Regions from separate parts of the Kitasatospora sp. Xyl93 genome, predicted to be linked through region 3. Evidence: riboswitches for the same ligand, from Rfam matches in the RefSeq annotation. Region 3 holds a riboswitch; each other region holds the start of a gene.
The links. A riboswitch is a leader RNA that binds a small molecule or an ion and turns the genes downstream of it on or off. The one in region 3 is predicted to bind cyclic di-AMP.
Positions count from the first base shown of each region.

Region 1: another riboswitch for cyclic di-AMP. It lies ahead of ACZ5GH_RS09500 (NlpC/P60 family protein); the one in region 3 lies ahead of ACZ5GH_RS30885 (M23 family metallopeptidase).
Region 2: another riboswitch for cyclic di-AMP. It lies ahead of ACZ5GH_RS21680 (transglycosylase family protein); the one in region 3 lies ahead of ACZ5GH_RS30885 (M23 family metallopeptidase).
Region 4: another riboswitch for cyclic di-AMP. It lies ahead of ACZ5GH_RS30230 (transglycosylase family protein); the one in region 3 lies ahead of ACZ5GH_RS30885 (M23 family metallopeptidase).

Region 1 is NZ_AP029185.1:2,214,744-2,217,942, forward strand. Features, by position in the region: gene ACZ5GH_RS09500 (NlpC/P60 family protein) at 11-1,144, opposite strand; cyclic di-AMP (ydaO/yuaA leader) riboswitch at 1,155-1,304, opposite strand; gene ACZ5GH_RS09505 (C40 family peptidase) at 1,642-2,679, opposite strand; gene ACZ5GH_RS09510 (NYN domain-containing protein) at 2,891-3,199, opposite strand, start outside.
Region 2 is NZ_AP029185.1:4,834,913-4,838,111, reverse strand. Features, by position in the region: gene eno (phosphopyruvate hydratase) at 1-250, opposite strand, end outside; gene ACZ5GH_RS21680 (transglycosylase family protein) at 548-1,459, opposite strand; cyclic di-AMP (ydaO/yuaA leader) riboswitch at 1,465-1,631, opposite strand; gene ACZ5GH_RS21675 (cytochrome P450 family protein) at 1,851-3,199, opposite strand, start outside.
Region 3 is NZ_AP029185.1:7,117,244-7,120,442, forward strand. Features, by position in the region: gene ACZ5GH_RS30880 (MFS transporter) at 1-1,462, opposite strand, end outside; cyclic di-AMP (ydaO/yuaA leader) riboswitch at 1,817-1,954, shown strand; gene ACZ5GH_RS30885 (M23 family metallopeptidase) at 1,957-2,943, shown strand.
Region 4 is NZ_AP029185.1:6,963,174-6,966,372, forward strand. Features, by position in the region: gene ACZ5GH_RS30220 (LacI family DNA-binding transcriptional regulator) at 1-36, shown strand, start outside; gene ACZ5GH_RS30225 (hypothetical protein) at 183-383, opposite strand; gene ACZ5GH_RS30230 (transglycosylase family protein) at 649-1,986, opposite strand; cyclic di-AMP (ydaO/yuaA leader) riboswitch at 1,973-2,143, opposite strand; gene ACZ5GH_RS30235 (sirohydrochlorin chelatase family protein) at 2,668-3,199, opposite strand, start outside.

The DNA.
Region 1 (3,199 bases), 4.9 Mb from region 3:
CGAGCGGGGATCAGACCCGCACGATGCCGGTCAGCGGCATGTTGGTGACCGCCTCGTAGCGCACGTTGGTACCCGTCCGGGGGGCGTGCAGCACCTGGCCGTTGCCGGCGTAGATGCCGACGTGGTGGGCGTCGCTGTAGAAGATCAGCAGGTCGCCGGGCTGGGCCTGGGAGAGGTCCGTACCGATCCGGGTGCCGGCCGAGGCCTGCGCCTGCGAGGTGCGCGGCAGCGACACGTCGGCCTGGTTGAACGCCCAGACCATCAGGCCGGAGCAGTCGAAGGAGCTCGGGCCGGTGGCACCCCAGACGTACGGGCTGCCGACCTTGGAGGCGGCGGCCGCGAGGGCCGCGGCACCGCGCGAGCTGCCCGGGGCCACCTTCACCGGAGCGGTGGTGGTCGGGGCGGTGCTCGTGGGGGCGGAGAGGTCGCCGCGGGTGTTGTCGCGCGAGGCGCGATCGGCCTGCGCCTGCGCCTGGGCGGCCGCGTCGGCCTTGGCCTTGGCGTCGGCGGCGGCCTTCTCCTCGGCCTGGCGCAGCGCCTGGCGCTCCTGCTCGGTCAGGGTGTTGAGCAGGTCCTGGGCGGCCTTCAGCTTGCCCTGGACCTCCACCTTGGCGGTCTTCAGCTGCTGGGTGGTCGACTCCAGCTCGGCGAGCTTGCCCTGGGCCTCGTTGCGGTCCTGGTCGAGCTTGCGCTGCTGCTCCTGGAGCTCCTTCAGCTGGCCCTTCTGGGTGGCACCGGCCTGGTTCAGCGCGTCGGCCTGGCTGAGGAAGCTGTCCGGGCTGGAGGAGAACATCAGCTGGACGGTCGGGGATATCCCCCCGTTGCGGTACTGCTCGCCGGCGATCTCGGCCAGGCCGCCCTGGAGCTCGGTGACCTGCGCCTGCTGACGGGCCACCTGGTCCTGCAGGCCGGAGACCTGCTTCTCCAGCTCCTGCTGCTTGGCCTGGGCGGCGTTGTAGTTCTCGGTCGCGACCTCGGCCTGCTCGTTGAGCTGGTCGACCTGCTCCTTGACCTGGTCCTTGGTCGGCTGCGGGTCGGCGTGGGCGCCGGACTGCGCGGAGAGGGCGACGGCTGCGGCGGCGACTCCGGTCAGGATGGAGACGCGGGCGCGGCCGGCGGGCTTGGGACGACGATGGGACGCCACGAAGGCGGGCTCCTTCTTCCTACGTCCGCCTACCGGGTGAGCTGACGGGTTCGGGCCGGAAGCATGCCCTACGACGCCTCACGGCCGTTCGGCCGACCTGGCGCCGATTCACCCCGGAGGAACGTGGTTCCCCGGCTCCGCTCCGCAGCGCCCCCAGTCACTGGGCTCCCCTGTCGGGCAGTCGCTTCGACCTGCCCCGCTGCCTCGCGAACTCGGCGGTAACCACCGCCGCCACCCTGGCTGGGCGATCGACAGTGCGGTGGTTCGGAGCATGACCCTAGTAACTGAACCGTGATCCGTTCAAATCCTTGTCAGAAAAAAGATGGAAGATTGCCCAAGTTCCCTTGTGAAAATGACCGATGGTGACCAATGGTGCACGCAAGGCTGATCGGTTCTCAGCAGGCGGCCGCAAAAGGCGGAAAAGCCGAACGCCACCCCCGCGGCGGAGGTGGCGCTCTTCACAGCTCCCGAACGAACGTCCCGGGCGTGTCGGACCGTCAGACCCGGCGGATGGTGTTGATCGGCATCGCGTCGGCCTTCATCACCTTCACCACGTCACCGGTGTGCGGCGCGTGGACCACCATGCCGTTCCCGATGTACATCCCGACGTGGTACATGCTCGGGCCGTAGATCACCAGGTCGCCCGGCTGGGCCTGGTCCAGCGACGGCACCCGGGTGCCGTAGTGCCCCTGCTCCTGCGAGGTGCGCGGCAGCGAGACGCCGGCCTGCCCGTACGCCCAGACCATCAGGCCGGAGCAGTCGAAGGTGGTCGATCCGGTGGCGCCCCACACGTACGGCGAGCCCTGCTTGCTCATCGCCTTGGCCACCGCCGCTCCCGCGTAGCCGCTGGCCGGCGGCAGGCTGCCGAGGTCCACCCGCGCGTTGCCGCGCGAGGCGCGGTCGTCCTGCGCCTGCTGGGCCCGCAGCGCGGCGCGGTCGGCGGCGCTCAGCGAGTTCAGCAGGTCCTGGGCGGCCTTCAGCTTGGTGTTGACGTCCGCCTTGGCCTGGTTGAGGTCCTTGGTGGTGCTGTCCAGCGAGGCGAGCACGGCGGCCGCCTCGGCCTTCTGCTGGTCCAGCCGGCGCTGCTGCTCCAGCAGTCCCTTGAGCGCCTCGGCCTGACTGGTGCTGGCCTGCTGGACGGTCGAGGCCTTCTCCAGGTAGCCGGACGGGTCGGAGGAGAGCATCAGCTGGACGGACGGGTCGATGCCGCCGGCGCGGTACTGCTCGCCCGCCACCTCGGCGAGGCCGCCCTGGAGCTGGGTCATCTGCTCCTGGCCGCGGGCCACCTGGTCCTGCAGCTGGTCGGCCTGCTTGCGCAGCTGGTCCGCCCGCTCCTTGGCGCCGTTGTACTTCTCCGCCGCCTGCTCCTGCTCCTCCTGGAGCTGGTCGATCTGCGCCTTGACGTCCGTCTTGTCCGGCTGCGGCGCGGCGTGCGCGGCCACCTGGGCGGAGAGCGCGACCGCGGTCGCAGCGGCAGCGGTGAGCACGGAGACCCGCGCGCGGCTCGGCTGCTTGGGACGGCGGTGGGAGGCCAAAGGGACCGGCTCCTTCTTCCTACGGGCTCACCTGATGGGATGAGATTCCGGAAAATAGGTTTGACGCCAGACCCTAGTGAAGATCTACCCGTTTTGCTACTCCCCCGATGGCGTGAACCCCGGTCCCCACGCTGACTTCACGGGACCCCCACAACGCTCCGGACGAGCCGCTGACCAGCCGTCATGCGGTCCGGCCCGCGTCCGGCGCAGGTCAGGGCCGGGCCAGCCGGTTCAGCAGCAGCACCGACGCCACCGGGCGCGCGCCCGCCTTCCGCACGCCCTCCGCGACCTCCCGGTCGGTGGACACCACCACCACCGGGCGGCCCTGCGGCTCGGCCCGGACCAGACGGCGGATCAGCTCGTCGGCCGTCTCCCCGGTCCGGCTGAACCGCACCCGGACCCCGCGCGGCGGCGCCATGATCACCGGGACGTCCAGGTCCTGCCCGTCGAACACGCAGGTGACCTCCGCCTGGGTGCGCTGGGCCAGCATCGCCAGCCCGCCCAGCAGCCGGATCCGCTG
Region 2 (3,199 bases), 2.3 Mb from region 3:
CGTCGTAGCCGACCAGCTCCGGGCCGATCTGCTCGATGACGGCCAGGACGGCCTTCTCGACGCCCTTGCCGAAGTAGCGGTTCTTGTCGCCGTCGCGCAGCTCCAGGGCCTCGAAGGCACCGGTGGAGGCACCCGACGGGACAGCGGCACGACCCGTGCTGCCGTCGTCGAGGCCGACCTCGACCTCGACCGTGGGGTTGCCGCGGGAGTCGAGGATCTCACGGGCTACGACGACATCGATGGACGGCACGAGGCATCTCCTTGCGGAAGCAGGGTCCGGTCTGACGGTGGTGCTGTCAGCAGGACGATTGCGGAGTCGTTACGACCAGAGCCTAACCGCCCGGGCTCCCGGGGCCACGTCCGCCTCGGTCCCGTCTCAACGTGTGGCCCCGCTACGCACCGGTAGTTCACCTGCTTGCCCCAGCTTGTCCCACCGGAGCGGGCGAATGCGGACGAAGGGGACCGGTAGGACCGGTCCCCTTCGGACGGCGGGGTGGAACGGTGTCGGCGTCGGGCGCCGACGGGCGTCAGCACCGGGCCCGACGGCTCAGCCGAGGTGCAGCACCTGGCCGGGCATGATCAGGTTCGGGTCGCCGCCGACGGTGGCGTGGTTCTGGTCGTACAGCGCGTGCCACCCGCCGGACACGCCCTGGGCGGCGGCGATGGTCGACAGGGTGTCACCGGCGCGCACGGTGTAGTCGTGGCCGGTGGCCTGCGGGGCCGACTGCGCGGCCTGCGGGGCGTACTGCGGCTGGGCGGCCTGGCCGGCGTACTGCTGGTAGACGCTCTGGTGGCTGGTCCAGTACCAGGCGCCGTTGTTCTGGTACCAGTACACCTTGGCGTCGGCGTCCCAGCCGGCGTGACCGGAGAAGCCCGGAGCCTGCGCCTGCTGCTGCGGGGCGGCCTGCTGGACCGGCTGCGCGGCGGGCCTCTGCACCGGCTTCTGGGCGACGGGCTGCTGCGCGACCGGCTTCTCGGCCGGCTTGGCGGCGGGCTTCGGGGCCTGCTGCTTCGGCGCCTGCTGCTTGGCGGCGGACTGCGGCTTGGCGTCCGAGGAGGTGTCGACCACGGCCGGGGCGCCGCCCTTGGTCAGACCGGCCTTCTGGGAGCAGACCGGCCAGGCGCCCGGGCCCTGCGAGGCCAGGACCTTCTCGGCGACCGAGATCTGCTGGGCCTTGCTGGCCTGGTTGGCCTGCGCCGCGTAGGCGGTGCCGCCGTACGCCTTCCAGGTGCTGGAGGTGAACTGGAGGCCGCCGTAGAAGCCGTTGCCGGTGTTGATGCTCCAGTTGCCACCGCTCTCGCACTGGGCGACGGAGTCCCAGGTGGAGGCCGGGGCGGCGGAGGCGCCGGTGGCGGTGAGGAGCGGCATCGCGAGTCCGACGCCGGCCACACCGGCGACGGCGATGGCCTTCTCGGTCTGGGTGCGACGACGGTGGCGGCCAGTTCCAACGAACAGCATGAAGAGGTCCCTCTCCGCACGCCTGCGAGGTGAGCTGTCGGGTTCGGACCGGGAGGTGGCCCGGCCGCCGTACGCGGAAACGATTCCGCTCAGGCGGCTTCACCCCAAGCCGTGGGAGACGGCAACAAACCTGGTTCCCCCGCCCCTGCCCAGGGTCTGGTCGGTTTCCCGTGGCGCGGCGGGCAGGATTCGGCGTTCCGCGCACGAGGTCCGCAGCTGCGAACTCCAGGGAGAGTAGACAGATCATCAGACCGATCACAAGCTCATATCGCAGATATCACACGACAATTACGGCCCGTATCCGATCGCCTACCAACGGCGGCGTTATGTCCGGATTGATGGGTGTTCACACCCTATCGGCGGGCGGTCGGCGACCTCTATCAGCGCGGTCTCAGCCTGTCGCAGGCCCGGACGGGGCCTGCGGAGGGGTGTGCGGAGGGATGTGCGGGGAGCGGCTCTCCGGGCTGAATTCCACCGGCAGTTCGCGCAGCCCACGCATGATCAGACCGCCGCGCCAGCGCAGGTCCTCCGGGCTTTGCGCGAGCCGCAGGTCCGGCAGCCGGGAGAGCAGCGTGGCCAGCGCGGCACGCCCCTCCAGCCGGGCGAGCGGGGCGCCGATGCAGTAGTGGATGCCGTGCCCGAAGCCCAGGTGGGGGTTGTCCGTCCGGGCCAGGTCCAGGGTGTTCTCGGCCGCGAACCGGGCCGGGTCGCGGTCCGCCGCCGCCAGCACCACCAGCACCGGGTCGCCGACCGGGATGTCCACCCCGCCGATGGTCAGCGGGCGGGTCGCGAACCGCCAGGTCGCCAGCTCCACCGGCCCGTCGTAGCGCAGGAGTTCCTCGATCCCGGTCTCCAGCAGCGCGCTCTCCCCGCGCGCCACCGACTCCTGCAGCAGCCGGCGCTGCTCCGGGTTGCGCAGCAGCGCGTACGTGCCGTTGCCGATCAGGTTCACGGTGGTCTCGAAGCCCGCGAACAGGAGGATGAAGGCCATCGCCGCGGCCTCGTTCTCGGTCAGGTGCTCGCCGTGGTCACTGGCCCGGATCAGACCGGAGATCAGGTCGTCCCCGAGGTCCGCCCGCTTGCGGTGGATCAGCTCCAGCAGGTACGCCCGCATCCGCTTCACCGCCCGCCCCACGCCGCCGCGCTGGCTGCCGCCCTGGCCCGGCTTCGTGTGTCGCATCATCATGCCGGCCCAGTCGCGGAAGTCGTCCTGGTCCTCGGACGGCACCCCGAGCATGTCGCAGATCGCGTAGATGGGGAGCGGGAAGGCGAACTCGTGGATCAGGTCCGCCGAACCGCGCTGCGCGAAGCCGTCGATCAGCCGGTCGGTGAGCTGCTGCACCCGCGGCTCGAACTCGGCCACCCGGCGCGGGGTGAACGCCTTCGACACCAGCCGGCGCAGCCGGGTGTGGTCCGGCGGGTCGATGTTCAGCAGGTGGGTCATCAGGTCCGCCTGCCGCTCCCCGGGGATGCCCACCCGTCCGGTGCGGTGCGCCTGCTCGCTGTGGTGCGCCGGGTTCTTCGACAGCCGGCTGTCCGCGAGCGCCTGCCGGGCGTCCGCGTACCGGGTCACCAGCCAGGCCTCGACGCCGCTCGGCAGCGTGGTGCGGTGCACCGGGGCGTGCTCGCGCAGCCAGGCGTAGGCGGGGTACGGGTCGGCGGCGAACTCCCAGGTGAACAGCTGCGGGGCGGGGGCGTCGGACGGCGCGGCGGCGGGCCGGGCGGGGTGGGGCTGAGCTG
Region 3 (3,199 bases):
GCGGAGTGGTGGTCCCGCACGGCCAGTCGCAGTTCGGCTCGGCCACCGGCTGCTCCTCGGGGGCCAGCACGTTGCCCCGTACGGTCGCGAAGGCGATCAGCCCGCCGGCGGCCAGCAGGCCCGCGCAGATCAGCATCGCGGTGTGGAAGGCGGAGTCGACCGAGGCGGGCACCCGGTAGGCGTCGCCGCTCAGCCCGGCCAGCGCCGGCAGGGCGGCCACCGCGAGCAGGCCGGCCGCGCGGGCGGCGGCGTTGTTGACCCCGCTGGCGATGCCCGCGTGCCGGACCTCGACCGCCGCCAGCACGGTCGCCGTGAGCGGCGCGACCAGGAGCGTCATCCCGCAGCCCATCACCGTGACGGCGGGCAGCACGTCCACCCAGTACGAGGAGTCCGGCCCGGTGCGCAGCATCAGCAGCACCCCGGCGGCGCACAGCATCGGGCCGACGGTCAGCGGGACGCGCGGGCCGATCCGCTTGCCGAGGCGGCCGGCCCGGGCGGACAGCGCCAGCATCAGGACGGTGATCGGCACCAGGGCGAAGCCCGAGACCAGGGGCGAGAACCCGGACACGATCTGGAGCTGCACCACCAGCAGGAAGAAGACGCCGCTGAACGCCGCGTACACGCACAGGGTGACCAGGTTCACCGCGGTGAACAGCCGGGAGGAGAACAACCCGAGCGGCAGCATCGGGTCGGGCGCGCGGCGCTCGACGGCCACGAAGACGACGCCGAGCACCAGCCCGATCGCCCCGCTGGTCCAGACCGTGGGGGACAGGCCCTCGCCGGCCGCGGTCAGCGCGTAGGTGATCGCGCCGAGGGCGAGTGCGGCGAGCACGGCGCCGAGCACGTCGAAGCGCCCGGCGGCGCCCTCGTCCCGGCTCTCCGGCACCGAGCGGGTGGTGACCGCGATCACGGCGGCGGCGAGCGGCAGGTTCAGCAGGAAGATCCAGCGCCAGCCGGGGCCGTCCACCAGCCAGCCGCCGAGGAAGGGGCCGACCGCGGCCGACACCCCGCCGAGGCCTGACCAGAGGCCGACCGCCGCCGAGCGGTCGTCAGGGTGGAAGACCGCCTGGAGCATGGCGAGCGAGCCGGGGGTGAGCAGCGCGCCGCCGATGCCCTGGACGGCGCGGGCGGCGATCAGCACGTGGATGTTCGGCGCGGCGGCGCAGGCCGCGGAGGCGATGGCGAACCAGACCACGCCGATCAGGAAGACCTTGCGCCGCCCGTACCGGTCGCCGAGCGCGCCGCCGAGCAGGATCAGGCCCGCCAGGGTGAGCAGATAGGCGTTCAGCGTCCACTGCAGGGACGCCAGGGAGGCGCCGAGGTCGGCGCCGATGCGGGGCAGGGCGACGTTCACCACGGTGCCGTCGAGCATCGCCATGCTGGAGCCGAGCACCGTCGCCAGTAGTACCCAGCGTCCCTGCGCGGTGCCCAGGCGCAGGGTGCCGGCCTCGGAGGTGGCCACGGGCGAATCCTGCGCTGCTGAGGCGCACGTGACAAGGGTCACCGGTGGGTGTGTTGGGTTTGGGCGGTGGGTGAGCGGGCGGGTGCGCAGTGTCGCCGATCTCGGCGCAGGGTCGTGGATCAGTGGCAGGGGGTGAATGGATTGTGTACGCACCGTGTGGCCGGGCCTGCGGAGGGTCACCGGGACGAGGGGGATCGTTGCGGTTTCAAGAGATCGACATTGCTTCACCCGAACGGATGGGTTTTAGTTCAGCGACCGCCCGGCCAGTCCGGACGGATCCACCGGGTGGAACGCCGAGTCCTGCCGCCGCCCGGTGGTTCGAAACGAACTCTGTACGGCAGGAGCGGGGGACCCACAGGTAAGTCGCCGGACCGGAGTTCGCGCCTCAGGGCGCGGGCGTCCAGGACCGGCTAGGGGTGAAGCCGCGCATGCGGCCGGGCAACTCCAGCCCGAACCCGACAGCTCACCTCGCAGGCGTCGGAGAGGAAAATTCCATGCCTGCTCAGGCTCGTCGTATCGCCCTGCCCCGCGCCGCCCGCATCGGCATCGCCACCGCCGTCACCGGCGTGTCGTTCGTCCTCCCGCTCGTCACCGCGGTGAGCGCCCAGGCGCACACCGCTCCGGCCGCCCCGGCCGCCGCCTCCACCGAGGCCAAGCCGGCCGCGCAGGCCGCCGCCCCCGCCGCCCGGGCCGCTGCCCCGGCCGCACAGGAGAGCTACCGCGTCGTCAGCGGCGACACCCTGTCCAAGATCGCCGACGCCAAGAACGTCGACGGCGGCTGGCACGCCCTGTACGAGCAGAACCGCTCGGTCGTCGGCGCCAACCCGAACCTGATCTTCCCGGGCCAGCAGCTCGCGCTGCCGGGTCACGCCGCCGCGCCGTCCGCCGACGCCGCTCCGGCGAAGCCCGCCGCCCCGGCCAAGCCGGCCGCTCCGGCGACCCAGGCCGCCAAGCCGCAGGCCCAGGTCCAGGTGAAGACCGAGGCGGCCAAGCCGTCCGCGCAGCTCCAGACCCAGGTGCAGGTCGCCGCTCCGGCCGCGACCGTGACCGCCACTCCGGTCGCCGCCGCCACCTCCGGCTACGTCGCCCCGCTGGCCAACCCGAAGCTGGGCACCGCCTACGGCGTGGCCGGCTCGATGTGGGCCTCCGGGCACCACACCGGCCAGGACTTCGTCGCCGCCACCGGCACCCCGCTGCGCGCCGTCGCCAACGGTGTCGTGGTCAAGGCCGGCAACGGCGGTGCCTACGGCAACGAGGTCGAGATCAAGCTCGCCGACGGCCACTACGCCGAGTACGCGCACCTCTCCTCGATCGGTGTGAAGATCGGTCAGACCGTCACCGTCGGCCAGCAGATCGGCCTCTCCGGCGCCACCGGCAACGTGACCGGCCCGCACCTGCACTTCGAGATCCGCAACGGCTCGGAGTACGGCTCGGACATCAACCCGGTCACCTACCTGCGCGCGCACGGCGTCGCGCTCTGACCAGGGGCCGCTGAGCCTCCAGGGTTTCAGGAACCACCGCTGCTGCGGGGCGAATCGATCCTCCGGGATGGTCATGTCGGGTGACCGCTCGACCGGGTGATCGCCGCACAGTGGACATGGGCGCGGGACACGCCCAGGCCGGCCCGGCCGCACGAGGGGACCTCCTCGTGCGGCCGGGCCGGCCGCTGTCGTTTCCGGGGCCGGGCCTGTCTTCCGGGGGTGGGCCCGCTTTCCGCGGCCGGGTCCGCTTCCGGGC
Region 4 (3,199 bases), 150 kb from region 3:
GTGATGCGCGGGTCCACCGGGGCCTGCGCGCGCTGAGCCCCGGCCGTCACGGCCGACGCAGGGGCCCCGGAGGGCGGTTGCTCTCCGGGGCCCCTCGGCGTGCGCGCGGTCGGCCACCCTGGGGTCGGGGGCGGTCGGCCGGCGGGGGGCGGGCGGTCCGGTTGCCGGCGGCCGTCGGGTGGTCAGCCCTCTTGGCCGGTCGGACGGTCGGCGGTGAGCCGGTGTCCGTCGGCGGCCTCGCCGGTGCGGGTCTCGGTACGGCGGCCGCGGGCCAGGTAGTCGCGCAGGATCAGCTCGACGGCGTCCTGTGGGTTCTTGGTGCCGGAGAGCATCATCGCGTCGATCGCGAGGTTCGCGTCGAGGGTGACGGTGACCTGGGCCATGTGACTCCTCCTCGGGTGCAGAGCAGCAGCATGCCCGCTGCGAGGAGGTGTCCACCACGGAATACGGCGGATCTGCGGAACGGGAGCAGGGCGGCCGGCCCGTCCGGGAACGCCGGAACCCCCGAGGAGAGCGACCAGACTCTCCCCGGGGTGGCGGGTGGTCAGCGTTCGAATGGCGACTGACAGCTGACAGATGATGAAATCTGTTATCTGTTATCTGTTATCTGTCAGCCGTCGGCTGTCGGCTGTCGGCCGTTCGCCGTCCTCAGACCCGGCCGGCGAAGTCCGGGGCCCAGTTGGCGATGGTCTGCTCGCGGACGCCCGAGCTGGGGTTGGCGGCCTCGACGTACTTGCCGTTGCCGACGTAGATCGCGACGTGGTAGACGCCGGAGTCCTTGCCGTTGTTGGACCAGAACAGCAGGTCGCCCGGCTGGAGGCTGTCCAGCGAGACGTGGGTGCTGGCGGCGGCCTGGTCGGCGGCGACGCGCGGGACGGAGATGCCCGCGGCGCGCAGCGCGGCCTGGGTCAGGCCGGAGCAGTCCCAGCCGCCGTTGCCGGTGCCGCCGTAGACGTACGCCTGACCGACCTTCGACTCGGCGAAGGAGACCGCGGCGGCCATGCTGCCGGTGGCGGCCGGAGCCGGAGCCGGAGCCGGCGTCTGGGCCTGGGGCTGCGGAGCGGGCTTGGCGGCCGGCTTGGCGGCCGGGGCCTGGGACTGCGCGGTCGGCTGGGCGTTCACGGCGCCGCCGTTCGCGGACTGGCCGGACTTCTGCGAGCGGTCGAACCAGGTGAAGTCCGCGCCGGACTTGTCGGCGGACGAGCCGTCGAAGGACAGGTGCTGGCCCGGGTAGATGGTGTCCGGGCCGTCGGTCAGGGTGCCGCGGTTGAGCTCGTACAGCCGCTCCCAGCCGCCCTGCACGTTGTGCCGGTCGGCGATCGAGGACAGCCAGTCGCCCTCGACCACGGTGTAGTCGCCGCCCTGGGCCTGCTGCTGGCGCTTCTGGGCCCAGTCGCCGCGGCTGCCGGAGGCGGCGGAGTCACCGGCCGCCTGAGCGTCCTGAGCGGGCGCGGCGGGCTTGGCGGCCGGGGCCTGCGCGGGCTTGGCGGCGGGCTTCGCGGCCGGAGCGGCCGGCTTGGCGCTCTGGGCCGGCGCGGCGGTGGTCGAGCCGGCGGTGGAGCCCGCCGAGGTGTCGACGGCGGCCGGGGTGCCGCCCTTGGTCAGGCCGGCCTTGACAGAGCAGACCGGCCAGGCGCCGGGGCCCTGCGAGGCGAGGACCTTCTCGGCGACGGCGATCTGCTGGTCCTTGGTGGCCAGGTCGGCGCGCGCCGCGAAGGCGGTGCCGCCGAAGGCGGACCAGGTGCTGGAGGTGAACTGGAGGCCGCCGTAGAAGCCGTTGCCGGTGTTGATGCTCCAGTTGCCGCCGCTCTCGCACTGGGCGACCTTGTCCCAGGTGGCGACGGTGGCGGCGGAGGCGGTGCCCGAGGTGAGGCAGGGGACGGTGAGGCCGACGCCCGCGACGCCGAGGGCGGCGATCACGCGACGGGTGCGGCTGGACAGGCTGGTGCCGTTGGTGGGCAGCATGAAGACGCGGTCCTCTCCCACGCCTGCGAGGTGAGCTGTCGGATTCGGGCTGGAGTTGCCCGGCCGCGCGGTGAGCGCGGCTTCACCCCTAGCCCTGGACCGTTCCGAAGAGTGGTCCGGGGCGACTTACCTGTGGTTCCCCCGCTCCTGCCGTGGTGCGTTTTCGCGCTGCCAGGACATCCGACGGCAGGACTCGGCGTTGCGGATGAACCGGGTTCGTGTGGTCACGAACGGGGAGCACGTTAATCAGACTTAAGTTCAAACCGCAAATGCCTGTGATGCACATCACGGTTTAGTGGGAACTGCCAGAATTGCGGCCGAGCATGATCGTAAATGATCGTTTTCAAGCAATGCTGTTGCGGAAAGCGACAACTGGCTTCGCCTCAGAAGTGACGTGACGGGGCGTCGAATTGCGGAACAGTGTGCTCCGGAGAGTGGGGGAGCGGCCTCGATTCACGTGCTCGGGGCCGCGCTCCCTATTTCCCTTCAAATGACGCCAGAACGGACATTCCACTTCATTGCCGTTCGACTCCCCGTACGGGACGGGTCGGCCGTGGCCAGCCATGGAAGGCGCCAATCCCCATGGGCCCGACAGGGCGGGGGTCGATGCCGGCGGGCAATGCAAGTGGGGCCGATGCGAAGGGCCCGGAACGCGAACCGTTCCGGGCCCTTCTGCGCGCGCGAACCGGCGCGCGGTGTCGACTACTGCCCGAGGGATCCCTCGGCGGCCGCGTGGGCGCCGCGAACGCCCTCCAGGGCCCCCTCGGCCTCGGCGGCGGCCGCGGCCTCCGCCTCGGCCCGCGCCAGGTCCTCCGCGGACGGCATGGGCAGTGCGGCCAGGTAGGTGGAGGCGATCAGCTGGCCGACCGACGGGTAGGCGCCCAGCGGCGCGGCCGACGGGCAGCCGGTCTCCTCGGCGGCGGTGGCGAGCAGCTCGGAGTCCGCCTCCGGGCCGATCACCAGCGGGGCCAGCGCCGGGCGCTGCGAGCCGGTGTCCCTGAGGTGGTTGACGGCCGCGGCCACCGAGCCGGGCACGTCGAGCGCCGCGGCGACGACCGGCACGGCCAGTCGGGCGGCGAGCAGCACACCGGTGATGCCGGCCGCGGCGGCCGCGTCCTCGCCGCCGACGGTGGTCAGCACCACGCCGTCGGCGGCGGTCGCGATGGCGAACAGCCGGGCGCGGTCGGCCCGGGCCAGTCCGGCCTCGGACAGCCGGACGTGTACGGCCTCGGCC